4 regions of the Paraburkholderia sp. BL10I2N1 genome follow, and region 4 is predicted to be linked to each of the others. Evidence: predicted binding sites of a transcription regulator. Region 4 holds the regulator's gene; each other region holds the start of a gene.

Region 1 (7,272 bases), 1.6 Mb from region 4:
AACCCGCCTCCGGATCCAGGTTCCAGGTACGCAACTGGCCGTTTTGATCGGCGGTCCACACGAGTTGCGACGGCGGGGCACCGGTGGCTCGCAGCTCCGCCAGCTGTTCCGGCGTCGCGAGCGTGACGTGATAGCTCACCGTCGGCAACATCGCGCGATCGAAGAGGGTGGCAACCGCATCGGCGAGCGGTGAGCTGTGGATCACGAGCGTCTGTTCGGTGTTCAGGTTGGCCGAGCGTGGGTCGAGATTCATCGAGCCGATCACGAGCGTGCTGCGGTCGATCACATAGGCCTTCGCATGCAGGCTCGCACGCGAGCTCGAACCCACGAAGTTGACCCGCGCACGGCCTTCTTCCGGCTGCGGCCTGAATTCGTACAGATCGACACCGTTGCGCAGTAGCGGCACGCGGTAGGGGCTATAGCCTGCCTGTACCACGACGGCGTCGGTCGCGGCAAGCGAGTTGGTCAGGATCGCCACCCGCACACCGCGGTGCGTGATCTGCGCGATTGCCTTTACGCCGGCGTCGTGTGGCACGAAGTAAGGCGAGACGATCAGGATCTCCTTCTGCGCCGAGTTAGCGAGTTCGATCAGCCGCTGCAGCGGCGGGCTCCTGTAGTCGGGCGACGGCTGCGTGATCTTTTCCGGCGCGTCGACTTCGAATTCAGCGCGCGCCCACGTGAGGCCGAGTTCGTTCTTCGCGATCTGCGTGGCAAGCGGCGTTGCGTTCAACGGCTTCGCATTGTATGGGTCGGCGTTCGTGTGCCAGTGCTGTCGCAGTTCTTCACGCGTCTCGTCCAGTTCCTTCGGTTCGAATGTCTGCTTGTTTAGCGCACGTAGCGGATACGACGCGCTGCTGTTCCAGTACGCGTCGAAGCTTGCCGACACCTCCGCGGTTATCGGACCCGCGGCGAGGACATCGATGTCGCGAAACTGCAATCTCTCGCTCGCACTGAAATATTCGTCGCCCAGATTGCGGCCGCCGACGATCGACAACTGGTTGTCCACGATCATCGCCTTGTTATGCATCCGTCGCGTAAACTGGCCGATCTTCGTAAAGAGGTTCGTCGTCCGCTCGAACATGCTTTCGTGCGCCGAGCCAAACGGGTTGAACACACGGATCTCGATGTTGTCGTGCGTGTTCAGTGCGGCCATGATCTCGTCGATGTCCTTGAAGTTCAGGTCGTCGACCAGCATGCGTACCCGCACGCCGCGATCGGCCGCATAGAGCGCGGCGCCGAGAAGGAGCTTGCCGGTCGTGTCCTCGTTGGCGATGTAGTACTGCAAGTCGAGGGTTTTCGTCGCTGCGCGGGCGAGCGCGACGCGCATCTGCAGCGCGTCGGTGCCGCTGGACAGCACCCGGAAACCCGATTCGCCCGGATGCAAGCGTTCGAGCGGTGCGAGCGCCGTGCCGAGCGCGGTGGGCGCCGAAGCGGGCAGCGCCTGGGTGATGTCGCTATGGTAGTCCGTCGCAGGGGGGCGAGTCGCACAGGCGCTGACGAGTGCGACGACGACACCCACGAGTACAGTCCCGATGCCTGCCCGCCACGTCGTGTGTCCTGCGCGCAGACGGAGCGCCAGGGCCATGCCGTTCTTGCGGTTGTTGTAGGCCGGCACCTTTTTCTCTCCCTTTGAATCAACCGCGGATGGCTGCGTGCCGCAGCGCCGGGGTCGTCATGGATATTGCTTACGCGGTCCATGAAAACATTCTAAGGGGAATCCGGCGTGCGAGCCGGTCCGTGCCCTGGCTCTTTACCAGGTCCGGTGCGGGCGCAGCCGTCATTTCAGACTGCGTGGAAAAGCGACGGCGGTGTGTTGCGACCTGGCACCGCTCGCGCCGAAGTGCGGCATAGGGTGCAAGGTCGGCGACAGGAAGATTACCGGTCTGAGCATTCGCGCAGCCATCGGGGCGATGGCTGCGCGGTTCCGGCAAACCTCAGCTTTCAACTGCCTGTTCAGTCGTTTTTTCAGCGTTTACGGGGTAAATCCCGGGTCGGCCGCCGGCACCTGCCGCAAGCTCAGGCGGTGAAAGCGCAGCGTCATGAGCAGCGCGACGCTGGCGAGACCTGCCGCAAGTCCCCACCAGAGGCCGCGGGCTCCCAGCCCGAAATGGAACGCGAGCGTATAGCCGGTCGGAAAACCGATGCCCCAGTAGCCCAGTGCGGCCACCATCATCGGTACGCGCGTGTCCTTCAGGCCGCGCAGGCAGCCCGACCCGACTGTCTGCATTCCGTCGACGATCTGGAAGATTGCCGCGACACCGAGCAGGGAGGTCGCGAGCTTGACGGTCGCTGCGTTCGCCGGGTTATCCAGATGCAGGTAGAGACCCACGATCGCATGCGGCGCCAGAACCAGCACCATCCCCGACATCGTCATGAACCCGACGCCCAGCGCGAGCGCCACGAAACCGGCGTGGCGCGCGGCGAGGGGCTGCCCGGCCCCGACCCAGAATCCGACCCGCACGTTCGCCGCCTGGCCGATGGCGAGCGGCACCATAAACGCAACCGAAGCCACGTTCAACGCGATCTGATGCGCGGCGAGTTGCGCTTCGCCAAGCAGTCCGACCATCAGGCCGGTCGCGAGAAAGAGCGTCGACTCGACGCCGTAAGTGATCGCCACCGGCCAGCCGATACCGAACAGTTCGCCCATCAGCGGCACATTGGGCCGTGTGGCGGTCACGAAATGCCTGAAGCGCGGCCGCAGATGCAGCAGCGCCATCAGCACGATCGCCGTCATCCAGACGGTGATTGTGGTCGCCGCCGCCGAGCCGAGAAAGCCGAGCCGCGGCAGGCCGTAAGCGCCGTGGATCAGACCGTAGTTCAGGAACGCATTGACGCCGACGCCGCCAATCGACACCCACAGCAAGCGCTTCGCGGCCCCGATGGCGGGCAGGAACGAGCGCATCAGGCCGATGCCGATCAGGCTGCCCGGCGCACCCCAGCGCAGCACCGCGGTGTACTCGCCGACGTTATGGGCGAGCACGGTCGGCTCGCCGAATGCATTCAGGAGCGGCGTGGCGAAGGACAGTAACGCGAAGCCCGGCACCGACAGCAGGATCGAAAGCACGAGGCCGGTCCAGTAGATATGGGGCACGCGGTCTTCGGCCTGTGCACCGCGGGCGTGCGCAACGCTCACGCTGACGGATGTCAGCACGCCCTGCAGCAGCGTCACGACGACGAAAAACAGATTCGCGCCTAGGCCGCCGGCGGCCAGTGCGTCCGGGCCGAGTGAGCCGAGCAGGATGGTGTCGGTGACGCCCATTGCCATCTGCGACAGCTGGGCGATGGCGAGCGGTGCAGCGAGGCGGGCGGTATCGGCTGCGTGGCGGGTGAGCGTGGGAGGCCGGGCGGCGACGCGGGAAAAACCAGACTGGGTCATGAACGAGGGGCGCGGAATGTCGTCCGCATCGCTTTCTGCCAAAACAGAGAGCTTATTGCCTGCGCGTGCCTGTGTCGATCATCAGGCACATTTTTGGTGCGATTTCTTTCGGAATCCCTGCGCCGCTACGCTTCGTGGACCGCGATTCGCGTGTCGCCAAGCAGCACGACCTGACCTGCGCGGATCTTGCAGGTCTTGCGTAGCTCGACCTGGCCGTCGACCGTCACCGCGCCCGAGGCAACGATCAGCTTCGCTGAGCCGCCGCTGTCGGCGAGTCCGGTGATCTTCAGAAGATTGTGCAGTTCGACGTAGTCGCCGGTCAGCATGAAATCGAGGTTAGGCATGGTGCGCACCGGCAAAAGGCATCGTGGGAAGGGTTCGCATCATAAGCCAGAAGAGTCGTACGCGCAGCCCGCGTGCCAGCTTCGTTGCGCATCGGCCGCAAAAAGGGCGCTTGTCGCGGTGGGTTGTATGGATATACAGTATGCCTCGCCGCCCATTTTGCCTTTTCGACCATCGTGCCTCCTGTCGCCGATTCCCCGTCTTTCGATGCCGCCGTCGACGTTCACGCCTACCTGGCAAAGCTCAACGACGCGCAGCGCGCGGCCGTCGAATATGGCGCGGACGATGCGGCACGTATCGCTGGTGCGCTGCTCGTCATCGCCGGAGCCGGTTCGGGCAAGACGAATACGCTTGCACATCGCGTGGCGCATCTCGTGGTGAAAGGCGCCGACCCGCGCCGCATCCTGCTTCTGACTTTTTCTCGCCGCGCCGCGCAGGAAATGACCCGGCGCGTCACGCGCATCGCGGGTGCGGCGCTCGGCGCGCGCGCTGCGATCGCGCAGGGGCTGACGTGGTCGGGCACGTTTCACAGTGTCGGTGCGCGTCTGTTGCGCGAATACGCGGATCTGATCGGGCTGTCGCCCGCCTTCACGATCAACGACCGCGAAGACTCCGCCGACCTGATGAACCTCGTCCGCCACGAACTGGGGCTGTCGGCGAAAGAGCGGCGGTTTCCGGCGAAGAACACCTGCTTCTCGATCTATTCGCGCGTCGTCAACACCGGCCGGTCGCTCACGGATGTGCTGGAGAGCGCGTTTCCGTGGTGCCGCGAATGGGAAGCAGACCTGCGCGCGCTGTTCGCCGCGTACGTCGTGGCCAAGCAGACGCAAAGCGTGCTCGACTACGACGATCTGCTGCTCTACTGGTCGCACATGGCAGCGGAGCCGTCGATTGCCGCGGACCTGTCGGGGCGCTTCGATCACGTGCTCGTCGACGAGTATCAGGACACCAACCGCCTGCAGGCGTCGATCCTGCTCGCGCTGAAGCCCGATGGGCGCGGCCTGACGGTGGTCGGTGACGACGCCCAGTCGATCTATTCGTTTCGCGGCGCGACGGTGCGCAACATCCTCGATTTCCCGGCGCATTTCGATCCGCCCGCGAAGCAGATCACGCTCGAACGCAATTACCGTTCGACACAGCCGATTCTCGCCGCTTCGAACGCGGTCATCGATCTTGCGGCCGAGCGCTTCACCAAGAATCTGTGGACCGATCGCGCGTCAGCGCAGCGCCCGCGCCTCGTGACGGTCGCGGATGAGGCCGATCAGGCGCGCTACGTCGTAGAAAAGGTGCTTGAAGCGCGTGAAGAAGGCATGAAGCTGAAAGCGCAGGCGGTGCTGTTCCGGGCAGCACATCACAGTGCCGCGCTCGAGATCGAACTGACCCGCCGGAATATCCCGTTCGTCAAGTTCGGCGGGCTCAAGTTTCTCGACTCAGTCCATGTGAAGGACGTGCTCGCCGTGTTGCGCTGGGCGGAGAATCCGCGTGACCGCGTCGCGGGTTTTCGCGTCGTACAGCTTCTGCCCGGCATCGGCCCGGCAACGGCGACGCGCGTGCTCGATCAGGTTGCCGGGCAAGTCAGCGCAGGCGCCAGTACCTGCGCGGAACACGCGCCCGCGGCGCTGGCGTCGTTCGCGCCGCCGACGCGTGCTGCTGAACACTGGCAACCGTTCGTTGCGCTGATGTCCCGCCTGTGCGGCCGCCAGTCGGCGTGGCCAGCCGAATTCGAACTGATCCGCCGCTGGTATGAGCCGCACCTGGAGCGCAATCACGAGGACGCCGCGATCCGCCACGGCGATGTGCTGCAGATGGAGAGCATTGCGGGCACGTATGCGTCGCGCGAGCGGTTTCTGACCGAGCTGACACTCGACCCTCCCGACGCCACCAGCGATGAATCCGGCGTGCCGCTAATCGATGAAGACTATCTGATCCTGTCGACCATCCATTCGGCGAAGGGTCAGGAGTGGCGCAATGTGTTTGTGTTGAACGGTGTCGACGGCTGCATTCCGTCCGATCTCGGCACCGGTAGCGATGAAGAACTGGATGAGGAGCGCCGCCTGTTGTACGTCGCGATGACGCGGGCCAAGGAAGATCTGCATATCGTCGTGCCGCAGCGATTCTATGTCCATAACCAGACGCAACTGGGCGACCGTCACGTGTGGGCGTCGCGTACGCGCTTCATTCCGGCGCATCTGATGCCACTTTTCGACGCGCACGCATGGCCGCCGGTACCGTTGGCCGCCGTGCCGACAGCCGCAGGTCTTGCCGCGGCCGCGCAGGCCAAAATCGAGATTGCGGCGAAGCTGAGGAAGATGTGGGATTGACCGCTTGCCGGACGGGCGCCGCCGTCGCGGTCGCCCGTTCATGTTTGCTTTTACCGCGTCTTTACCGCGTTTTTGCCTGTTAGCGCGATTGCCGTTGCTGCGTTCGCGGCAGCGGCGTAAAGAAATTGCGTAGCCACGCGGCGAGCCGCGTAAACACGTCGTAGGGTTCTTCGACGAAGAGCTCCGGCTTAAGAAGGCGCAGATACTCCATGACCTGCTGCGCTTCCTGTTTCTGGAACGAGCCGTGCGAGAGGCCGAGCCGCAACAGACCGCGCAGTTCGCCGAGCTTTTCACGTGCAGTGCTGCCGACGCTCGTCTCGCAGCCGACCTTCGCCTCGTACACCCGCTGACGGAGTGATTCCGCGAGCCGCCACGCCGGCGTCTGCATCTGCTCCTCCAGCACCTGGATGTCCTGCGCCGCTGACTTGATCTGCGCTGCAAGCGGGTCGATCAGCGACGCTTCACCTTGCGCTTCGTTGACGATCGCCGTTGCCCAGTCGCGGCATTGCTTCGCAAGCTCTTCCGGCGTCCATTCGGAGCGGGCCGCGAAACCGAAGCCGAATTCGGTGGCCTGCCGCATCAGGATCGCGACGACGTCGGGGAATTCCTTGTCGAGCGTGCGCTTGGCCCATGCATACTGGCCGCCCTGCAACATACGCTGCACGGCGTGTTCCGTTAGCGGGACCATGTTGTCCAGCAGCTTGGCGCGCAGAAAATCCTCGAACGACGGCGTCGCAAATTGCGGATCGAGCTTCAGCGAGACGCGCAGGAAAGCATCGAAATCCTTACGCAGCGACGCGACGGTTTCGTCCTTCAGTGCAAGGGTGATCTGGCCCATATCTTCTTCCCGATTGGTCGTACCGCGCTGCGTCCTCCAGGCGTTGCCGGCTGCGACCTGCCCCGTGAGAGGCGACGCCGGACGCATCGCGCGTTGGTCCCTGCTTCCCGGCACGACCGGCGGAAATGCCGGTCCGACAAGCGGACTTCGACTGTTTATCGGCGGGGGAGGGAGAAACTTGAGCCGCGTGTAAGGTTCTGTGCGCGGATGTAATGTGCAGCGGGCTCAGACGGGCCAGTCGACAAAAAAGGCGCGCAGCGGGCGAGACGGGCAGGGCGAGTGCGCCAGCCGCCGCCGTGTCTCCGGCAGGCGGCTGAATGCGCCGACGTGTGCCCGTTACTTGAGCACGACGCCTTGCCACAGGAAGAACGTGGCGAGGCCGACCGCGATGGTCA
Region 2 (7,272 bases), 2.1 Mb from region 4:
AAGAAGCAGAATTATGGAGATGACGGCGGGGGCTGTCAACCCCCGCGGGTCACATTTTTGGACTTCCCATCCCGAAGCCTCAATCCTCGGCGTAGATGTTCGAGTCCTTGGTCTCCTTCACGAACAGCATCCCGACCACGAAGGTAACCAGCGCGATCACGATCGGATACCACAACCCCGAAAAGATGTTGCCCTTCGCCGCGACGATTGCAAAGGCGGTTGCCGGCAGGAAGCCGCCGAACCAGCCATTGCCGATGTGATACGGCAGCGACATCGACGTATAGCGGATCCGCGTCGGGAACATTTCCACCAGCATCGCCGCGATCGGACCGTACACCATCGTCACGTAGATCACGAGAATCGTCAGGATCACCACGGTCATCGGCCAGTTGATCTGCGATGGGTCGGCCTTCGGCGGATAGCCGGCGGCCTTGAGCGCCACACCGAGCGACTTCTCGAATGCCTTTCCTTGTTCCTTCGCGTCGGCGGCCCGGCCATCAAACGTGTCGATTACGGTGTCGCCAACCTTGATCTGCGCCAGCGTGCCTGCCGGGGCAGCCACGTTGTCATAGTTCAGGCCGGCCCTCGACAGCGCGCTCTTCGCGATATCGCACGAGCTCGTGAACTTTGCCGTGCCGACCGGGTTGAACTGGAACGAGCACTCATCCGGGTTCGCGATTACAACAATCGGCGACTTCTGCTGCGCGGCCTCGAGCGCCGGGTTCGCGAAGTGCGTCAAGGCGTGGAACAGCGGAAAGTACGTGAGTGCGGCGATCAGGCAGCCCGCCATGATGATCGGCTTGCGGCCGATCTTGTCCGAAAGCGCGCCGAACAGGACGAAGCATGGCGTACCGATCAGCAGCGCCAGCGCAATCAGGATGTTGGCGCTGGTGCCGTCGACTTTCAGCGTCTGGGTCAGGAAGAAGAGGGCGTAGAACTGGCCCGTGTACCAGACGACCGCCTGGCCAGCGGTCAGGCCCACCAGCGCCAGAATGACGACCTTCAGGTTCTTCCATTGACCGAACGCTTCAGTGAGCGGCGCCTTCGACGTCCTGCCTTCTGCCTTGATCCGCGCGAAAGCCGGCGATTCGCGCAGTTGCAACCGGATCCAGACCGACACGCCGAGCAGCAGGATCGACGCGACGAACGGAATGCGCCAGCCCCAGTCGCCGAACGCTTCTTCGCCCATGGTCGTGCGTACGCCGAGGATCACCAGCAGCGACAGGAACAGGCCGAGCGTTGCCGTCGTCTGGATCCACGAGGTGTAGTAGCCGCGTCGATTGGCTGGCGCATGCTCCGCCACGTAGGTCGCCGCTCCGCCATACTCGCCGCCGAGCGCGAGGCCCTGCAGCAGGCGCATCGCAATGAAGATCACCGGCGACGCAAAGCCGATCGCCGCGTACCCCGGCAGAAAGCCGACCACGAACGTTGAGATACCCATGATCACGATCGTGATGAGGAACGTGTATTTGCGCCCGACCATGTCGCCGAGGCGGCCGAACACGATCGCGCCGAACGGACGCACCGCGAAGCCGGCCGCGAAGCCGAGCAGCGTGAAGATGAAGCCCGCGGTCGGATTGACGCCGGAGAAGAAGCTCTTGCTGATGAAGGCCGCAAGCGAACCGGCCAGATAGAAGTCGTACCATTCGAAAACGGTGCCTAGCGACGATGCGAAGATCACCCGCTTCTCATCGTTCGTCATCGGCGCGTGCGAGATTTGCCCGCCAACGGTAGCCATATGTCGTCTCCAATATTGATATAAGCACGCGGTCCGCCCGACGAGGCGTCCCCGTGAGCCGATTATTGGAGCAAAAACTTACGGCCTACTGACGCGTTGTCGCGAAATCAAGATCGATATGCGTGTAACAATGATGCAGCTAATGGCATTGAAAATCCATCTATCCGGCCAGTATCTGCTTCTATCAAGCAAAATGTGGCGTGGTAATGCCGCTGCCCCGAGGGTGTCGGTTAGGGTAAGTCCCGTGCAGGTTCCAGCAGCCTCAAACTGACACGGACGAGTGTCCCGGCAAGTCGCGGTGACGTTTGATAGACGTTGTCCTCGATGCTGAGCGTGCCGCCGTGCATCGTCGCTATCTCGCGCACGATCGCGAGGCCGAGTCCGCTGCCGTCGCCTTCCCGGCCGAGAATCCGGTAGAAGCGCTCGACCACCCGCTCACGTTCGGCGGCTGGAATGCCCAGCCCGGTGTCCTCGACTTCGAGGTGCACGAGGCGTGCCGCCAGATCCGGACGGACCCGAACCGTCACGCGCCCGCCTTCGGGCGTGTAGCGAATTGCGTTGTCGATGAGGTTCGAGAGCATCTCCCGCAGCATCACCGGATTGCCGTCGACTTCGATGCGCTCGTCCGGCTCGCCAGGTCCTTCGTAGCCGAGATCCATCTGTCGGGCGAGCGCAGCCTGCACCCAGTCCCGCACCGCGCTGCGCGCCACTTCCGTCACCTCGACGGGGGAGAAAATTTGCCCTGACATGCGGTTTTCTGCACGCGCCAACGCCAGCAGTTGCGTGACGAGCCGCGCCGCGTGTTCGGAACTGGTCGCGATCTGTTCAAGCGAGCGGTGCACTTCCGCCGACGCATCCTGGCGCAACGCCAGTTCGGCCTGCGTGCGCAGGCCCGCGAGCGGGGTTTTCATCTGATGCGCGGCATCGGCGATGAAGCGCTTTTGCAGCTCCATGTTCTGTTCGAGGCGAGTCAGCAGGTCGTTGAACGAAGTCACGAGCGGTTCGATTTCCGGCGGGGCACGCCGGGCTTCGAGCGGAGACAGATCGTCGGGCCGGCGCGCGCGAATGTTCGATTGCAGCGCGTGCAACGGGGCGAGCCCGCGCGACAGTCCGAACCACACAAGCAGGATCGCGAGCGGCAGGATCACGAACTGTGGCAGGATCACGCCCTTGATGATGTCGTTGGCGAGCTGGCTGCGCTTGTCGAGCGTTTCGGCGACCTGCACCAGCACCGGCTGCGCGCCGGGCGTTTGCGGAAACTCGACGGTCGTGTAGGCGACCCGGATGTCGTTGCCGCGCAGCACGTCGTCGCGGAATTCGACGAGACCCGGCTGCGGCCGGTCGTCCTCATGCGGCAGCGGCATGTCGCGGTCGCCGCTCACCAGTTCGCCGCGCGTGCCGAGCACCTGATAGAACACGCTATCGATATTGTCGGCACGCAGGAAGTCGCGCGTCGAATCGGGCAGCGACAGTTCGGCGACGCCATTGACCGGATGAATCTGTCGCGCCAGCACGTATGCGTCGGTTTCGAGCGCGCGATCGAACGGCCCGTTTGCGATCGACTTGGCGACCAGATACGTCACGGCAATGCTCATCGGCCACAGCAGCAGGAGCGGCGCGAGCATCCAGTCGAGAATTTCACCGAACAGCGAGCGCGGGCGCGCGTCGGCGGCAGCCTCAGTTTCGTCCGGTGGGGCGAACGGATTCGCGTAGCGGGCGTCGCGGGCCTCGTCGTCGAGATTCGCGACGGGCGGCGCAAGGTGCCCGGCTTGTTCCGCGGCGTGCTCAGCGCGAGCGGGCATGCGCGATTCCTACTTGAAGTAGTGGCTGGCGGGCATCGCGCCGGGAGCCGGGGAAGAGGGCGATGCTGGCGAAGGGGACGCGGGCGCCGGGGCCGCTTTCTCCAGGCAATAGCCGAGGCCGCGCACGGTGATGATGCGTACGCCGCTGGGCTCGATTTTTTTGCGCAGGCGGTGCACGTAGACTTCGATGGCGTTGTTGCTGACTTCCTCGCCCCATTCGCACAGGTGATCGACGAGCTGTTCCTTGGACACCAGCCGGCCGATCCGTTGCAGCAACACTTCGAGGAGGCCGAGCTCGCGGGCGGACAGATCTATCACCTGGTCGTTGACATAGGCGATGCGTCCGACCTGGTCGAACGACAGCGAGCCGTGCCTTACCACCGTCGGGCCGCCGCCCGCCCCGCGGCGCGTGAGGGCGCGCACGCGGGCTTCGAGTTCGTTGAGGGCGAACGGCTTGGCCATATAGTCGTCGGCACCGAGGTCGAGGCCTTTTACGCGCTGGTCGACGCTGTCGGCTGCCGTCAGGATCAGCACGGGCAGATTCGAATTGCGCGCGCGCAGGCGCCTCAGCACTTCGAGCCCCGACATGCGCGGCAGGCCGAGATCGAGAATCAGGAGATCGAACGTCTGCATCGACAGCGCGGTATCGGCTTCGACGCCGTTCTTCACGTGGTCGACAGCATAGGCCGATTGGCGGAGTGATCGGACGAGGCCGTCCGCGAGTATGCTGTCATCTTCGGCAATGAGAATTCGCATGATGCGTTGAGGCTCTGGCATTGCCCGCGTCGTGGTATCGCCTGGCGCGCGGCGGTCTCCGAAAGTATTTGTGGTGGCGGCGAGTTTTTGCACGCGAGTTTCCGCACGTCTAGAGAAGCATGCGAATCGTGCTTGCCAAAACCACTGTTTTTTTATACAGTGTCTGCGTTCAGTGCGTTGCCTTGTGAAAGGGTTCCATACCCGGGGGCGGCACACCTGCCTCAGACGCCGTTCATCATAGCAAAGGACGATTCATGGAAGAAAGCAAGAAAGGCCAGGCTGGACTGACTGCTGAAAAGAGCAAGGCACTGGCTGCCGCGCTCGCGCAGATTGAAAAGCAGTTCGGCAAAGGGTCGGTCATGCGGCTCGGCGCGGGCGAGGTAATGGAAGACATCCAGGTGGTCTCCACAGGATCACTCGGCCTCGACATCGCACTGGGCGTCGGCGGTTTGCCCCGGGGTCGCGTGGTCGAAATCTATGGGCCGGAATCGTCGGGTAAAACGACGCTGACGCTGCAGGTTATTGCCGAAATGCAGAAGATCGGCGGCACGGCGGCGTTCATCGATGCGGAGCACGCGCTCGATATCCAGTACGCCAGCAAGCTCGGCGTGAACGTATCCGATCTGCTGGTTTCGCAGCCGGACACGGGCGAGCAGGCCCTCGAAATTGCCGACGCCCTCGTGCGTTCGGGTTCGATCGACATGATCGTGATCGACTCGGTCGCGGCACTCGTGCCGAAGGCTGAAATCGAAGGCGAAATGGGTGACTCGCTGCCGGGTCTGCAGGCACGCCTGATGTCGCAGGCACTGCGTAAGCTCACGGGCACGATCAAGCGCACGAATTGCCTCGTTATCTTTATCAACCAGATCCGTATGAAGATCGGCGTGATGTTCGGTAACCCGGAAACCACGACGGGCGGCAATGCGCTCAAGTTCTACGCGTCGGTGCGTCTGGACATCCGCCGTATCGGTTCGATCAAGAAGAACGACGAAGTGATCGGCAACGAAACGCGTGTGAAGGTCGTCAAGAACAAGGTCTCGCCTCCGTTCCGCGAAGCGATCTTTGACATCCTGTACGGCGAAGGTATCTCGCGTCAGGGCGAAATCATCGATCTCGGCGTGCAGGCGAAGATTGTTGACAAGGCAGGCGCCTGGTACAGCTACAGCGGCGAACGTATCGGCCAGGGCAAGGACAATGCGCGCGAATTCCTGCGCGAGAATCCGGACATCGCACGTGAAATCGAGAATCGCATCCGCGAATCGCTCGGTGTGAACGCGATGGCGGACGCGGTCGTGACGGGCGTCGAAGTCGCGGACGAAGAGGAGTAAGCGTCGCGTGATACGCAAGGGTCGACCTGTATTGCACGCAGGGCACGATGCGGGCGACCCGCGTGACGATGTTGAGGTTGAGCCGCGTGAAAGTGGTTCTTCACACCCGTCAAGTCCTTCACGGCGAACGGCGCCGGATTCGTCCGGCCCGGCCTTATCGTCAGGCGATTTACCTGCCTCGTTAGGGTCTTCGCAGGATTCTTTCGATCCGTTCGAATCCTTCGATGCACATGATCGGGCTGCAGGACACCTTTCGTCCGGCAGTGCCCGAACTGGCGCTGCATCGGATCAAGCACCCGAAGAAAGCACCTACACCCGGTCGCGCCGCGCACCTGGTGACGCGCCGGCTATCGGCAAACAACGCGCTTCAAATTCACAACGTCCTGCCCCCTCGCTGAAAGGCCGTGCTCTCGGCTATCTGTCACGCCGCGAATACAGCCGTGCCGAACTGTCGAGAAAACTGACGCACTATGCGGAAGAACCGGATGCGCTCGAACTCGTGCTCGACGCGCTCGAGCGCGAAGGCTGGCTATCGGACTCCCGGTTTGCCGAAAGCCTGATTCATCGGCGTGCGTCGCGTGTCGGCGCAAGCCGGATCGTCAATGAACTGAAGCGTCATGCGGTCGGCCAGACGTTGATCGAAGAAGCCAGCGCCCAGTTGCGCGAGACCGAACTGGCTCGCGCGCAAGCGGTATGGCGTAAGAAATTCGGTCAGATTCCCGAAACGCCCGCCGAGCGCGCGAAGCAGAAGCGCTTTCTGGCCGCGCGCGGTTTCTCCGGATCGACGATAAGCAAGATCCTGAAGGGTATCGACGAAGAGTGGCCAGACAGCAGCGAATAGCCCGTAAAGTCAAGCCTGGCGGGGCGGCCGGATCCGCGCAGCGACAAATACCCAGTATGCTAAAATTCGCTGGTTTTCCAATCCGGCCTTACCTCCCGCATGCCGCTTTCCCCGCCAGTCTTCCGTCAGTTGCGCCATCGTCGCGCAATCCGTGCGGAAGCCTATGAGCGCGAAGATGGTCTGTGGGATATCGAGGCGTGTCTCACCGACGCAAAGCCACGCGATGTAGCGCTTGCGTCGGGCGTCCGGACCAACGGTCAGCCGATCCATGAACTCTGGCTCCGCATCACGATCGATCGCAAGCTCAACGTCGTGGACGCACAAGCGTCATCCGACTGGGTGCCCTATCCCGGTCAGTGCGAAGCCTCCAACCCCGCCTATCGGGCCCTCATCGGGCTCAATCTGTTCCACAATTTCCGTCGCGATGCTGCCCGTTTGCTGGCTGGAACGGCAGGTTGCACGCATCTCACCGAGTTGTGCGCGTTCCTGCCCACCGCAGCCATCCAGGCGTTCGCGGGCGACGTGTGGGATACGCACAATGGTGCGCCGGGGGAGGCGTCAGGTTCTGGAGACGAGTCCGCCAGCGGTACGAACGGAGCGGCAAACAAGCCGGCAGGACAATCAATCGACAAACCGCCATTCCAGCTGGGTCGCTGCCACGCGCTGCGATTCGACGGCGAGGCGGTGCGACAGTTTCATCCGCGCTGGTATGGCCGCGCGCCGCGCACTGCGGAACAGGCAGTGGAACACGCGGGCAGTACAGCCAACCGGACGGACCGCGTAAGCGGCGCGTCCCGCATCAGCGAA
Region 3 (7,272 bases), 1.1 Mb from region 4:
GCCGCGCACGGTCAGCCCGCGATGCACGCCAGTCAGCGTGATTTCGGCTTCGTAGCCGCTCGCGCGCCGGCCGCTCACCGTCGCATGGCCGGCGATGCCTTCCTGCCCCGTCGGTGCGGGCGTGAAGCGCAAATCGAGATCGCCCCGCTTCGCCGCGAATTCGCACAACGCACGCACGGCGACGATGTACGTCACGCCAAAGCCCCCACCGGAGCGGCGGCGCGTGCGTCGTCGGCCCAGCGCACGTCGAGCACGCGCACCGGCATACCGTGCTCGACGCAGTATTCCAGCCAGCGGATCTGGTTGTCCTGAAGACGGTCGCCAGGACCTTTCACCTCGATCAGTTCGTACCGTCGCTCGGCAGGCCAGAACTGGATGAGATCCGGCAGGCCCGAACGGTTGCTTCTGATGTCCATGAGCAGCCGTTCAAACCAGCGCTTCAGATGCGCGGCAGGCAGACAGTCGAGCGCGAGCGTCAGCAGCTCCGGCGTGAGCAGCCCCCAGAAGACGAACGGCGACTGCAGACCAGCCTTGGATTCGTAGTGACGCAGGATAGTGTCGCGATATTGCGTACTGTCGAGCTGGGCGAGGCAGGCGGCGAATTGCGCGGCGCGGCGCGCGTGGAAGTCGGGCGCGTGCAGATCCGCCGGACCGCGCTGGAATGGGTGAAAAAAGGCGCCGGGGATCGCCGCAAAAACCGGCTCCCAGCACAGCAGACCGAACAGCGAATTGATCAGCGCGTTTTCGACGTAGTGAACCGGCGCCTCGACGCACCCCAGATAATCGCGCGCCACCGCTTCGACGTTGACGGGTTCCGAGGGGCGAGGAAGCGTGAGCACGCTGCGCGCAATAGCGCGCGCCCCGGCCGGACGCGGAACCGCCTGCCCGACCCTCCGTTGCAGCCGTGGCAGCATGCGCGCCACGCGCTGGCTTTCCTCATCGCTCTCGGGCGCATCAACAGCCTGCCCCGCAAGCGCGAACGCCTGCTCGAAGTGGCCGCCGCGCTCGAGCACCCGTATGCGCCGGTGACGGGCTCCCGGCCACAGGCACCGTTCGTAGACCGTCAGCGCAGTCGCCCAGTCCTGCAGACGCTCGCAATGCTGGCCGATGCGGAACAGCAGCCTGGCGCGGCGCGTCTCGAGCCAGATGTTCGCGCTGGAACAGGCATCGACGGACGACAGCAGCGCATCCAGCGGTTCGTCATCCGGCCAGCCATCGAGCGCTTCACGGCATGCGTGCAGCGCAAGATAGACATCGATATCCGCGCGCTGCTGAAACGCCCGCGACGACGGCGCGAATGCCACCGTTTCGTACTGGAACACACCGAGATCCGCAAGCACGAACTCCGACCAGTCCTGATGCAGGTTGCCGAAAAACATCAGCCGCAAGCGGTCGCACAACGGCGTGACGGCCACCCGAAGCACACGGTCGGACGATTGCGTGCACCAGAGCGCGAAACGTCTCGCGTCGCCGTGCCGTTCGCGCAACTGCGCGAGCAGATCCGCCTTGCGGATGCTGGATCGGGCGGCGACGCCGGAAAACATGCTGGACAGTTCGGGCCGGGTGCAGACGCTGAACAGTTCGTCGAGCGTGAGGAGCGGGTCCGGATCGACGAAGCCGCGCGCGACGAGCGGCTGCGCAGCCTCCAGCGGGCAACCTATTTCGCTGTAGACAAGCCTGCTTGCGCGAAAGAGCGACCCCTTGCGCATCAGCATCCGCACGAGGAGCGCCTGCGAGGCCAGCGGCAAGCTGTCAAACGCATGCATGAAAGCGTGTTCGGCCGGATCGAGCAGGTCGTCGTAGCGCTCGTCGACCCACGCCAGCGCGCGCTGGAAATTGCGCAGGTAGTAGTGAGGATCGGGAGAATCCGTCAGCACGGGCATTCAAATAACAGCTGTATATATGTACAGCGATCATAGCAGGTCAACGGCAGGGTTTTGACAAGCAGAAGCTGTCCGGGCGCCCAATTCCCACCCAATTCCCGCCGCCTTCACGCCGCGCATCGACGACAACCGTGCCAGGCTTCGCGCAGAATGACGTCGCTCGATGGATTGAAATCATGGCTTCTTTCACATCGCGAGTCGCTTCATATATGCGTCCCCGCAATGTCGAAAACAGATGTTGCGGAAGCGGTGGAAAATCGCATGATGACCACTTGCCGACAGGGCTGGCCATCTCGCATGTGAGTATGCAGTCAAAGCTGCATCGGTTGTTGGGGCGAATCAGCTTTTCGAGGCACCAGGGGGCATGCCCCCCTCCGGCAGAGGCATATCGGGTTCGCCGCCTGACGTGCGCTCGGACGAAGACACCATGCCGTTCTCCATCGCGTAGCGCAGCAGATCGACGTCCCGGTCAATGCCGAGCTTTTCCATCGCCTTCGACTTTTGCGAGCTGATCGTCTTCTTGCTACGACACAGCCGGTCTGCAATCTCATTGACAGTCAAACCAGATGTAAACAGGCGCACAACTTCAGATTCACGCTGGCTGAGAACGTCCGTCGAGCCGCGGCCACGACGATTCCAGTCGATCGACTGAACGATCTCATCGACTCTCGGTGAGTAGTATCTGCCACCGCTATAGGCGGTATGTACAGCAGGAATAAGGTGGCTGACAGCATCGGATTTGCTGACGATGCACAATATGCCTTGCCTCACGAGCGCGCGAAGCACCGCCGGATTGTCCAGCATGGTAAGCACTACGAGCTTGACAGACGGATAGCGCCGCTGGATCAGGGAAAAAAGCGCGATGCCGTCGCCGTACTCGCCCGCCGGCATCGCGTAGTCGGACACGACAACGTCGCACGGTTTTGCATCGAGCAGGGCGATCAATTCCGTCGAACTGTGCGCAGAGCCCATCAACTGGATCGTGCTGATCACCGACAACTCGTGTTCGACACCGCTGAGCATGGCCGGGTGATCGTCTGCGAGTAGAACACGGATCGTGAGAGAAGCCATACGACGTCCTCTATGCCGCGTGAGGCATGTGAAGGGGTTACCCGGCGCTGGGGCGGCCAATCACTTTACTAATTATTTACACGCTGGCACAAACCAGCAAAACTGCCCAACCAATAAGGCCCGGCAAACGACGCGCGGGCACTCTCCGCATCGGCGCGCCGATAAGCAGATATTTCATACTACATGATAGTGACAGGCAGGGGCATCCGCCAATGTCAGTTTGCCACGGGTAGTCGATAGGCTGCGATATGCGACGGATAGCGAATGGTTGCTTTGTCCCGGCAGACGTTCAGCAGCGAACCCAGGCGTGCCGGCCAGAAGACGGCAATCCGTCCCGGCATATGACCCGTAACGGCCGCCACATCCGTGTCAGTCACTTCTCTGCAGGTAATACTCCTCCCACTCATGCAGCATCTGTTTTCTGCGCTGCGGAGACGCATACATGAAGTCGTTCATATTCGACAGAAATCTCATCTGCTCGCGTTTTGACAACGCCCCGAATTTGATCAACAGTTCGCGTATTCTCGTAATGTCATCCGTATTCATGGCTAGTCCTTAGCGCAATCTTTTTACCACCGACCTGACAAACGCAAAATGCCCTGATGAAACTGCTGGGGGGCAATCTTGTCTCCCTCCACCACCGTTAAATTATTTGGGGATATGGTGGACGACACCAGTCCGCTCTCGATCCCGTAACGCACCAGATCGGCGTCCCGCGCGATACCCAGTTTGACCATTGCTGTTGTCTTTTGCGCGCTGATCGTCTTTTTGCTGCGATGCAGTAGCGCTGCAATTTCCGTAACCGACATTCCAGACACAAAAAAACGCACCACTTCAAGTTCCCGCTTTGTTAGCGGGGAGCCAGCCGCGCTGCCCCGGACGCCAGGTTTGATCGATGCGGCGATTGTCGCCATCCGCGGTGACAAATAACGGCCATTCGAGTACGCGGTATGAACGGCCGTCGTCAGGTGTTCGACCGAATCGGCTTTGCTCAGAATGCAATGAATCCCCATATCCAGTAGCGAGCGCACGACCGCTGGACTCTCCAACATGCTCAACACTACGATTTTGAGATTCGGGTAACGCTGGCTAATCAGAGAGAAAAGCGCCAGACCGTCACCATAGTCGCCCCCGGGCATCACATAGTCTGACACCAGCACGTCGCAGGGATGATGGTCCAGAGTTGCAATAAGCGCTGTCGAGTTTTTTACAGCGTCGATCACGGAGATCGTGCAGCTCTTCTCCAGGCCATGACGCACGCCCTCGAGGATCACAGGATGATCGTCAGCGAGAACTACGCGGATCGTGAATGAGTTCATGGTTGATTTCCATAGAAGGATGCAGCTGGATAGGATGCGGGCTGGAATCATTCGGATAGCCCAATGAATCAACAGCGGGCCACGCCAGCCATCAAGCCAACGACATCGCAAGCCATCGGCTCATGCGAAGCGAGCGCATGCTTCAATCCGCACTGGGCGGCATGTACGTGAAACCATGATCGAGATCCATCACGGAAATGCCCGCCTTGGCCGCGCCTCACAGCTCGTGGGATGCGTAGCCAACATCGAGTTAGAACGACGCCTTGTCGTATCGCTTTCCCAATGTCATCTCTCTTGTCTCGATGACACCACAGAGACTTTATTCATGCGGCATCCCACCGATAATAGGCGCAGTCCTATAAAATCTTAAGAAATTGTCAAATACGCCTAGTCCAATATTTCTCAGTCAGAAATTCCGCTGATTTTCATATTTCTCTTAATGAAAGTAGACCAGGTCCCATTTTTAGGAATGGTTTGCATTCGAGTGAAAGCCGACGAAAAATCGTCCAGGAAAAGCAGGCCTGACCGCATTGCCGCGCTGACTACACGTCTTCGACCAACCGGCGATGGTCCGCAAGTACCGCAGTCACGTGTCAATCTGCGCATCGGTCGCCCGCCTTGCGAGCGCTATCCAGGCAAGCGGCTCGAAGCGGGCCAGCGCCTCACTCAGCCCGGCGGGGTCGTTGCTTCTGGCGAGCTGCTCCATCTGCTCGCAGGCGCTCGCCATCTCCGTCTCGTGAATCATGGCGAATGAGCCACGCACCGAGTGAAGGTGATCAAGCATCGTTTTCATGTCGCCCGAATTGAGGGCCTCGTGTAGCGTCGCCAGCGATTCCCCGAGCGAGCGTGTCAGCGCAACATACACCCGCTCGGGCAACGGACCCTGTGCAATGTCCTGTCTCGTCGACACGCTGCTAACGGGACGCCTGCCAGCCTCGTTGACCAGCCGACGCAGGGTCTGATCGATCGTGTCGAGCAGAGCCGGCTTGACCAGGACCGCGTCGATTCCAGCGCTCTCACATCGCGCGCGCTCCTCCGCTGCGGCATGGGCCGTAATCGCGATGATCGGCGCAATCGCCTTCTGGGCCCGCAGGCATTGCGCCAGGGTGTAGCCGTCCATCCCCGGCATGTTGAGATCCGTCATGACCGCGTCATAGTGCCGCTCGTTAAAGCACCGCAGCGCTGCGCTTCCGCTGTCAGCCACATTTGCTTCGTATCCAAGCGTCGCGAGTTGCGCCGCGAGCAGTTCGCGGTTCGAAGTCTGGTCGTCGACGATCAGGACGCGAACCGCTTGTGCGTCGTTCAGCACAGACTCCGGCCCGACAGGTTCTTCGCCGGCATGATCAGCCGGCGCGCCTGTATCAGTCCGGATTGGCAGCGTCACGACGAAGGTGCTTCCCACATCGGGCTCGCTTCTGACCAGAATCGTGCCGCCCATCAGCTCCGTTAGACGCCGGCACAGCGCAAGTCCAAGGCCGGTTCCGCCATAGCGCCGGTTGATCGTCGAATCCGCCTGCGTGAACGCATGAAACAGCTTCTCCTGCTGGGCAGGCGTCATCCCGATACCCGTGTCGATCACGCCGATAATGACCGGCGAGTCATCGACAGTATCGTCCTTGAGGTATACCTCGAGCAGCACTTCGCCAGTGCTGGTGAACTTGATAGCGTTGCTGACCAGGTTGACCGCTATCTGCCTGATTTTCGTCGGGTCGCCAAGGTAGTGCGGCGCGAGCGAGTCGTCAATGAAGCACTCGAATTCGAGTCCCTTCTCACGCGCCATCGGAGCGAAAATCGCAGCGACCTGACGGATCGTGTCGCCGAGATCAAAGCGGATTGTCTCGAGGGTCATCTGGCCAGACTCGACCTTCGAGAAGTCGAGAATGTCGTTAATGATGCCAAGCAGCGCGGTAGACGAAGACGTGATGACCTGCAACCGCTCGCTCTGCGACGCCGACAACGGCGAACGGCCAAGCAGTTCGAGATTACCCAGAATCGCATTGAGCGGCGTGCGTATTTCGTGGCTCATCATGGCCAGGAAAGCCGACTTCGCCTGATTGGCCGCATCGGCTGCTGCACGCGCTTCATTGAGCTTTCGTTCGGTGTTCTTGAGGGAAGTGATGTCGGAGAAGCTGCATAGCAGCACGTCATGCCCCTGGTATTTCGTTCGAACCAGACTGACCAACAGGTCGTCGACGCGATCGTCCTTCAGTCTGAGGGACATCTCGAGATCGGACTGCCACGCGGGTGCCTCTTTGGCGGGGTCGAAGAGGCCATGCAACTGGATATGCAATGGCGGCTCGTCCGGGTGTGTGTTCGACTCGCAGGTTCGCATCAAATCGTTCTGCAGCAGCACGTCGCCGCGCTCGAACGATAGCAGTGCAAATCCGGACGGCGCCGCGGCGACCATGGTGCGGTTCAGGTTCTCGCTTTCGAAAACCCGCTGCGAGCGCACATAGCCCGGGGTGAATATCCGGTGATCGAGCAGCAGCAGGAGTGTCCACAAGAAAGCTGTCACGAGCAGCATCGCCGCCGTGTAGCCCACGAGGCCCGGCCAAAGTTCGACCAGAATCGTGCGCCACGTAAAGCCGTAGACGAGCCTCCAGCCCGCGCTCGTCACTGGACCACTGGCAATGAAGAGACCCCTCAGATACTGGCGAGTCACTCTCGTGGATTGCGTGGCCTGCAGTTCCGCACTGAGAATCCGGTCTGTTAGCCCGCGGGCGCCGCCCGTCGGGCCAGTGTCAAGGAGGATCACCTTGCCTGCGGAGTCGATGATCATTGAGGCTTCGTCATGGCGTGCCGTGGCAAGGTCTTCGCGCAGCAAACTCACGGGAAAGTTGCGAACTACGACGAGAAATGGCCCTCCCTTCGCAAACGCGGACATCACCACTCTGAACGCGGGTTCCCCGCCAAACGGATCCGCAGCCGGCGGGAACCACACTGGATCACGGTTGGCAAACAATCTGGCCTCAACTGCCGGGTCGGCCAGATCGCCAATG
Region 4 (7,272 bases):
ATCGTTGAGATATGCAGGTCGTCGTGCAGACGCCGCAGCCAGCTGCGCAGCTCCTTGCGCACCTTCGCGTCGAGTGCGCCGAACGGTTCGTCGAGCAGCAACACTTTCGGCTCGACGGCGAGCGCGCGGGCCAGCGCGATGCGTTGCCGCTGGCCGCCCGAGAGCTCCGACGGAAAGCGTTGCGCGAGCCAGTCGAGCTGCACGAGCTGCAGCAGTTCATGCACCTTCTCGCGGATCACCGCTTCCGAAGGCCGCTGCCGGCGCGGCTTCACACGCAGGCCGAACGCGACATTCTCGAACACCGTCATATGACGGAACAGCGCGTAATGCTGGAACACGAAGCCCACCTGCCGCTCACGCGCGCCCACCTGCGCGACGTCCTGGCCCTGCAGCACGACCTGGCCGGCATCCGCATGGTCGAGGCCCGCGATCACGCGCAGGAGGGTCGTCTTGCCGCACCCGGAAGGCCCGAGCAGGGCAACGAGCTCGCCCGGCGGAAAGTCGAGCGAGACGTTATCGAGCGCGGTGAAATCGCCGAAGCGCTTGCGCAGGTGACGAACGGTGATGCCCATGGACTGCTCCTTACTGAACCGGCTGGCCGGCCACCCGCGACGGCGCCGGCGACTGGGTGACAGGACCGGAGTGCGCAGGAAGATCCCGCGCGCTGGCCAGCTCCGCCGACATATGACGTTCCGCGAGCAGCTTGAGCGCCAGCGTGAGCAGCGCCAGCAGCGCCAGCACGGAGGCCACCGCAAACGCCGCGGAAAAGTTGTATTCGTTGTAGAGGATCTCGACGTGCAGCGGCATCGTGTCGGTCTGGCCGCGAATATGCCCGGACACCACCGACACCGCGCCGAACTCGCCCATCGCGCGCGCATTGCAGAGAATCACGCCGTACAGCAGACCCCACTTCACGTTGGGCAAGGTGACGCGGCGAAAAACCTGCCAGCCCGACGCACCGAGCACATGCGCGGCTTCTTCCTCGTCGTTGCCCTGCGCCTGCATCAGCGGAATCAGTTCGCGCGCGACGAACGGAAACGTGACGAACACCGTCGCGAGCACGATGCCCGGCACCGCGAAGATGATCTGCAGGTTGTGCGCTTCGAGCCACGGACCGAACCAGCCCTGCGCGCCGAACATCAGCACATAGATCAGGCCCGAGATGACGGGCGACACCGAGAACGGCAGATCGATCAGGGTCGTCAGCAGCGCCTTGCCGCGGAATTCGAACTTCGCGATGCACCACGACGCCGCGAGTCCGAACACGAGGTTCAGCGGCACGGCGATGGCCGCGGTGACCAGCGTGAGCCTGATCGCCGACAGCGCGTCGGGATCGGCGAGCGATTCGAAATAAAAGCCGATGCCCTTGCTGAGCGCCTGATAGAACACCGCAGCGAGCGGCACGACGAGAAACAGCGCCAGGAACAGCAGCGCGATGCCGGTCAGCAGCCAGCGCACCGCGCGCGGCTCGGTCACCGGGTCGGGACGGTGAACGGCGGTGCCGCTGTTGCGCGGCGTCGAGGCGAGCGTGGCAGGGGTGGCAGGGGTGCGGCTCATTGTGCGCCTCCGCCGATCGCGACGGCACCCGCGCTGCCGATGCCCGTGGCCGGCGGCACCGCGCCGGATGCGCCGCGCCCCGTACGCCGCTGCAGATACCACTGCAGCGTGTTGACCGTCAGCAGCATGAAGAAGGACACCACCAGCATCACCACCGCCAGCGCCGTGGCGCCCGCGTAGTCATACTGTTCGAGCTTCGTGATGATCAGCAGCGAGGTGATTTCGGACTTCATCGGCACGTTGCCCGCGATGAAGATCACCGAGCCGTATTCGCCGAGCGCGCGGGCGAAGGCCAGTGCGAAGCCGGTCAGCAGCGCGGGCAGCACCGACGGCAGCACGACGCGCCGGAACGTCAGCCAGCGCGATGCGCCCAGGCACGCGGCCGCCTCTTCCTGCTCGCGCTCGAAGTCTTCGAGCACCGGCTGCACGGTGCGCACGACGAACGGCAGGCCGATAAACGTCAGCGCCAGCAGCACACCGAAAGGGGTGAACGCGACCTTGATGCCGAGCGGCACGAGCAGCTGTCCGAGCCAGCCGTTGCCGGCGTACACGGCGGCGAGCGAAATGCCCGCGACCGAGGTCGGCAGCGCGAATGGCAGATCGACGACCGCATCGACGATGCGCCTGAACGGAAACCGGTAGCGCACCAGCACCCAGGCGAGGAGAAAGCCGAATACGGCGTTGATCAAGGCGCCGCCGAACGCGGCGACGAACGTCAGCCGGTACGAGGCGAGCACACGTGGCGACGTCACGGCGCGCACGAACTGCTCCCAGTCGAGGGTGGCGGTCTTCAGGAAGGTCGCCGCCAGCGGGATCAGCACCACGAGGCTCAGATACGCCACCGTGATGCCGAGTGTCAGGCCGAAGCCGGGTAACGCGCCCGGCTTGCGGAAGGTCAACGTCGTCATGCTGAATGCCCTTGTTACTCGATTACTGCGGCTGGTAGATCGAATCGAAGATGCCGCCATCCGCGAAGTGTGTCTTCTGCGCGTTCGCCCAGCCGCCGAAGCTGTCGTCGACCGTGTACAGCCTGAGCTTCGGAAACTTCGAGGTGAGCGCGGCCGGCACCCTGTTCGAACGCGGACGGTAGAAGTTCTTCGCCGCGATCTCCTGGCCTTCGTCGCTATAGAGGAAGTTCAGGTACGCCTCGGCGAGCCTGCGCGTGCCGTGTTTGTCGACCACCTTGTCCACCACGGCAACCGGCGGTTCGGCCAGGATGCTCGCCGAAGGCACGACGATCTCGAACCGGTCCGGGCCGAATTCCTTCAGCGACAGAAACGCCTCGTTTTCCCACGCAATCAGCACGTCGCCGATGTCGCGCTGCACGAAGCTGGTCGTCGCGCCCCGGGCACCCGAATCGAGTACGCCTGCATTCCTGTAAAGCTTGCCGACGAATTCCTTCGCCTTCTGGTCGTTGCCGCCCGGCAGATGGGCGGCGTAGGCCCACGCGGCCAGGTAGTTCCAGCGGGCGCCGCCGGAGGTTTTCGGGTTCGGTGTCACGATCGACACGCCCGGCTTGATCAGGTCGTCCCAGTCCCTGATGTGCTTCGGGTTGCCCTTGCGCACGAGAAACACGATGGTCGACGTGTACGGCGACGCGTTATCCGGCAGACGTTTCTGCCAGCCCCTGTCGATGAGACCCTTGCCGGCGAGCGCGTCGATGTCATAGGCGAGCGCGAGCGTCACGACGTCCGCCTGCAGACCGTCCAGCACCGAACGCGCCTGCGCGCCCGAGCCGCCGTGCGACTGCCTGAAGGTGACCGATTCACCGGTCTTTGCCTTCCATTCCTTGCCAAACGCCTGATTGACATCCTGATACAGCTCGCGCGTCGGGTCGTACGACACATTGAGGAGCGTTGCATCCGCCCGCGCATGGCCGGCGAAACCCGCCGCCGAGATGCCCAGCGCAAGTGCCGTGATGACGTTGCGCGTCCTGCCTGTCAGCCCCGAATTTCCGAACATCCGCTTTCTCCGTGTTCTTTGTATTGATGCAGCGTTGGTTTGCATCGATTGCGGCGCAGTCTATCGAACGGCCTTCATTATTAAAAATAATCGTTCTTCATTTTTTAATACGAAAAAGTGCTAACAACGGACAGGCGTGGCGTTCCAGCACGAAAACGTGTGTGACGATGTCCGAAACCAGCGTTGCAACGACACCGCCGGAACCGAACCTAAAGTAAAGCTTGAAATGCGCCGGATACTGTATAAAAATACAGTCACCTGTCTATCCATACAGTGGCGCCATGACCAAACTCACCGCACGACAGCAGCAGGTTTTCGATCTGATTCGCCGGGCCATCGAGCGCACGGGCTTTCCGCCCACCCGCGCAGAAATTGCCGGCGAACTCGGTTTCAGCTCGGCCAACTCGGCGGAAGAGCATCTGCGCGCACTGGCGCGCAAGGGCGTGATCGAACTGGCCGCGGGCGCTTCGCGCGGTATCAGGCTGCTGTCCGGCTCAGACGACAGCCCCTATCAGTTCACACTTCCGCACGCGAGCATCATGCAGCTGTCGCTGCCGCTGATCGGCCGGGTGGCGGCCGGCAGCCCGATCCTGGCTCAGGAGCACATCTCGCAACACTACGCGTGCGACCCGGCGCTCTTCTCGAGCAAACCGGATTACCTGCTGAAGGTACGTGGGCTGTCGATGCGGGACGCGGGCATCTTCGACGGCGATCTGCTGGCCGTTCAAAAGAAGAGCGAAGCGAAAGACGGCCAGATCATCGTCGCGCGGCTCGGCGACGATGTCACGGTGAAGCGGCTGAAGCGCCGGCCGGACGGCATCGAGCTGATCGCCGAGAACCCGGACTACGAAAACATCTTTGTACAGGCCGGCAGCGCCGAATTTGCGCTCGAAGGCATTGCGGTTGGGCTGATTCGCCCGACCGAATTCTGAATCTCGCCAGGAGAGTCTCATGGAACGCCTTGCCCGCCTGATCCCGTTTCGCCAGTTCGGCCGTCTGCGTCATCTGCGCAATATCGTCCCATGCGCACCACTCGAGGCGATTGCCACGCCGTCGCTCTTCGGGCGCGACGCGACAGCCGGGGCGTCCGGTGCTTCGCCCCTGCCGTCCGCGCTGCCGGCCTTCGCGCGGGTATCGCTGAATTCCGGACTTAACGCGGAACCCGCAAGACGCGCACCGGTGCGCGTCTATCATGGGTCGTCGCGGCTCATCATGGTGGGTACAGTGGATGCGGTCTGCCGCATGATCGACCACTGCATCGCTGAAGAGCGGGCTGGCGTGCAAGGCGCACTGTTCGAGTGATGGGCTGTTCCGATGACCCGTGGGCCTGAGGCGATTGCGCCGCAGATGCGCTGCGACCGCGCCGTGTCCCGGCCCGACTTGCGGCTCAGGGGATCGTTTCCACATGGTTGCGGTCAACGTTAGATCACATCTGACAGAGGCTCACCCTCCATGGCTGTTTCAGCACCTCCAAAGAAGAAGCACCGTCCTTTTCGGTCGCTGGCGATTGCGGCCCTTGTGGTCGTGGTTGTGGCAGCGCTGATATATGGCTATGCCTCGCCGTATATCGCGCTCAACCGTCTCAAGCGCGCAGCCGACGCGCGCGATGCGGAAACGGTCAACGAATATGTCGACTTCCCGGCTCTACGCGACAGTCTGAAACAACAGGTGACCGGCTTGCTCGTGCGGCGTCTCGACGGGCAGCACAGCGGGAATCCGTTGGCCGCCATCGGGGCAATGATAGGAGTAGCCTTGATCGGTCCGCTGGTGGATGCCTATGCAACGCCGGATGGCGTCGCGGCCCTGCTGAACGGCATGCCGCCGCGCGGCGAGCCCGGCGAGCGACCACCGCAGCCACCATCGGCGGCATCGAATGAGCCGTCTGGATCGGCAGGCTCAGCAGGAACGGCGAGCGCAACGCAAGCACCGTCGCCTGCGCCGCCCACCGCATCGTCTTCTTCAGAACAGCCGACCCCGCTGCAGCCCCCGCAGACCACTGCGGGTTATCGCGGGATCAACGAGTTCGTCGTTACGTATCAGCACGGTATCGGCGATACGCGTTATTCGGCCATCCTGCGCCGCGACGGTCTGTTTTCATGGAAGCTGTCAGCCGTTGATCTGAATGGCTGACGCTATACGTAACTGATGTTACTCAGCGTGACATCAGGCCGCTGTAGTCGTCGAGGCTGCAGCGGCGGCCTCCTGTTTCTGTTCGGCGGCTGAGGAACAGGCCACCAGAATGCTGCAGGAGACCCGGTCGAGAAGCGGCGTATTGCCCGCACCCATCCACCATCGCGAAAGTCCTGTACGGCAACGATGGCCCACCACCACGAGGTCCACTTGCAGTTCGTTCGCGAGATTGGCGATTTCGTCGATCGGATGACCAAACGCAAAGTGACCATGAGCCTGTACGCCGCGCTCGGTCAACCAGTTCACGCCTTCTTGAAGAATTTCGCGGGCTGTTTCTTCGAAACGACCGCACGCGACATCGGTCAGCAGGCCCGCGCTTTGTGCGATGCTCGATCTCATGTCGACCACGGACAGCAGATGCGTTTCCGCTTTCAGGTCCAGTGCAAGATCCGCACCGCAGCGCAGCGCCTTGCGGCCTTCGCGCGAGCCGTCGTAGCACAGCAGGATTTTTTTGTAGCTCGCCATGATCTTCTCCCCACCGCCCGATGCGGCTTCGCTTCAATCATGGTGCGCCGCAATTCCGCTTGCAAGGGATGGAAAACGCTTAGTGCGTCTCCACCGCGTTTGAGGGCATGCCGCAGTGCAATAAGCACCTTTCAGGCATCAGGGCGCCGCAAACGCAACGCAGCCAATGCCCCTAGAATGGGCAGCCCGGCCGGTTTTTTTACGGCACACCTCGTGCAGTCACCCATCCATGTCCGCAGCCGAGATTGAATTCGAGAACGTAGAGAAGCGTTATGGCGAGAAGACTGTCGTTGACGGACTTTCGTTCCACGTCCGCGCCGGCGAGTGCTTCGGTCTGCTGGGGCCAAACGGTGCCGGTAAGACGACGACACTGCGCATGTTGCTTGGCATCGCCGCACCAGATGCGGGCACGATCAGGCTCTGCGGCGAATCGATTCCGCTGCGGGCGCGTTATGCCCGAGCGCGGGTCGGTGTCGTGCCACAGTTCGACAATCTCGATCCGGACTTCACCGTTCGCGAAAATCTGCTCGTGTTTGGCCGCTATTTCGGTTTGAGCGCCGCGCAAACGCGCGACAGGGTGCCGGCGCTGCTCGAATTCGCCCGGCTCGAAAACAAAGCGGACGCGCGCGTCGGCGAACTGTCGGGTGGGATGAAACGACGTCTGACGCTTGCTCGGGCGCTCGTCAACGATCCCGACGTGCTGATCATGGACGAGCCGACCACCGGTCTCGACCCGCAGGCCCGGCATCTGATCTGGGAGCGTCTGCGCTCGCTGCTCGCGCGCGGCAAGACGATCCTGCTCACCACGCACTTCATGGAAGAAGCCGAGCGGCTGTGTCACCGGCTGTGCATCATCGAGGAAGGGCGCAAGATTGTGGAAGGTGCACCGAATCAGTTGATCGCGTCGGAGATCGGTTGCGATGTGATCGAAATCTACGGACCCGATCCCGTCGCCCTGCGTGACGAACTGGCGCCGCTCGCCGTGCGCACCGAGATTAGTGGAGAGACGCTGTTCTGCTACGTCGAGGATCCGCAGCCTGTCCACGCGAAGCTCAAACAACGCTCGGATTTGCGGTGTCTGCACCGGCCCGCCAATCT

The links. The regulator LexA, encoded in region 4, represses DNA repair genes until DNA is damaged. The targets are predictions, from matches to a motif close to ACTGTATNNNNATACAGT.
Region 1: a site for LexA is predicted at 3,843-3,860, ahead of B0G77_RS11525 (ATP-dependent helicase). Genes of this name have one in related genera too.
Region 2: a site for LexA is predicted at 4,440-4,457, ahead of recA (recombinase RecA). Genes of this name have one in related genera too.
Region 3: a site for LexA is predicted at 1,894-1,911, ahead of B0G77_RS13715 (VRR-NUC domain-containing protein). Genes of this name have one in related genera too.

Annotation. Positions count from the first base shown of each region.
Region 1 covers NZ_SNWA01000001.1:2,452,575-2,459,846, forward strand. Annotated here, with positions in the region: gene B0G77_RS11510 (phospholipase D family protein) at 1-1,615, opposite strand, end outside; gene B0G77_RS11515 (MATE family efflux transporter) at 1,973-3,376, opposite strand; gene B0G77_RS11520 (RNA-binding S4 domain-containing protein) at 3,502-3,720, opposite strand; gene B0G77_RS11525 (ATP-dependent helicase) at 3,895-6,039, shown strand; gene B0G77_RS11530 (DUF4088 family protein) at 6,119-6,877, opposite strand; gene B0G77_RS11535 (AzlD domain-containing protein) at 7,214-7,272, opposite strand, start outside.
Region 2 covers NZ_SNWA01000001.1:1,942,686-1,949,957, forward strand. Annotated here, with positions in the region: gene B0G77_RS09080 (MFS transporter) at 80-1,738, opposite strand; gene B0G77_RS09085 (sensor histidine kinase) at 1,969-3,540, opposite strand; gene B0G77_RS09090 (response regulator transcription factor) at 3,550-4,296, opposite strand; gene recA (recombinase RecA) at 4,551-5,624, shown strand; gene recX (recombination regulator RecX) at 5,632-6,465, shown strand; gene B0G77_RS09105 (DUF2889 domain-containing protein) at 6,565-7,272, shown strand, end outside.
Region 3 covers NZ_SNWA01000001.1:2,927,169-2,934,440, reverse strand. Annotated here, with positions in the region: gene B0G77_RS13720 (ATP-dependent DNA helicase) at 1-195, opposite strand, end outside; gene B0G77_RS13715 (VRR-NUC domain-containing protein) at 192-1,883, opposite strand; gene B0G77_RS13710 (response regulator transcription factor) at 2,223-2,954, opposite strand; gene B0G77_RS13705 (response regulator transcription factor) at 3,524-4,273, opposite strand; gene B0G77_RS13700 (ATP-binding protein) at 4,860-7,272, opposite strand, start outside.
Region 4 covers NZ_SNWA01000001.1:4,009,554-4,016,825, forward strand. Annotated here, with positions in the region: gene B0G77_RS18570 (sulfate ABC transporter ATP-binding protein) at 1-572, opposite strand, end outside; gene cysW (sulfate ABC transporter permease subunit CysW) at 583-1,557, opposite strand; gene cysT (sulfate ABC transporter permease subunit CysT) at 1,554-2,465, opposite strand; gene B0G77_RS18585 (sulfate ABC transporter substrate-binding protein) at 2,488-3,519, opposite strand; gene lexA (transcriptional repressor LexA) at 3,801-4,451, shown strand; gene B0G77_RS18595 (hypothetical protein) at 4,471-4,821, shown strand; gene B0G77_RS18600 (DUF2939 domain-containing protein) at 4,972-5,649, shown strand; gene B0G77_RS18605 (universal stress protein) at 5,683-6,174, opposite strand; gene nodI (nodulation factor ABC transporter ATP-binding protein NodI) at 6,404-7,272, shown strand, end outside.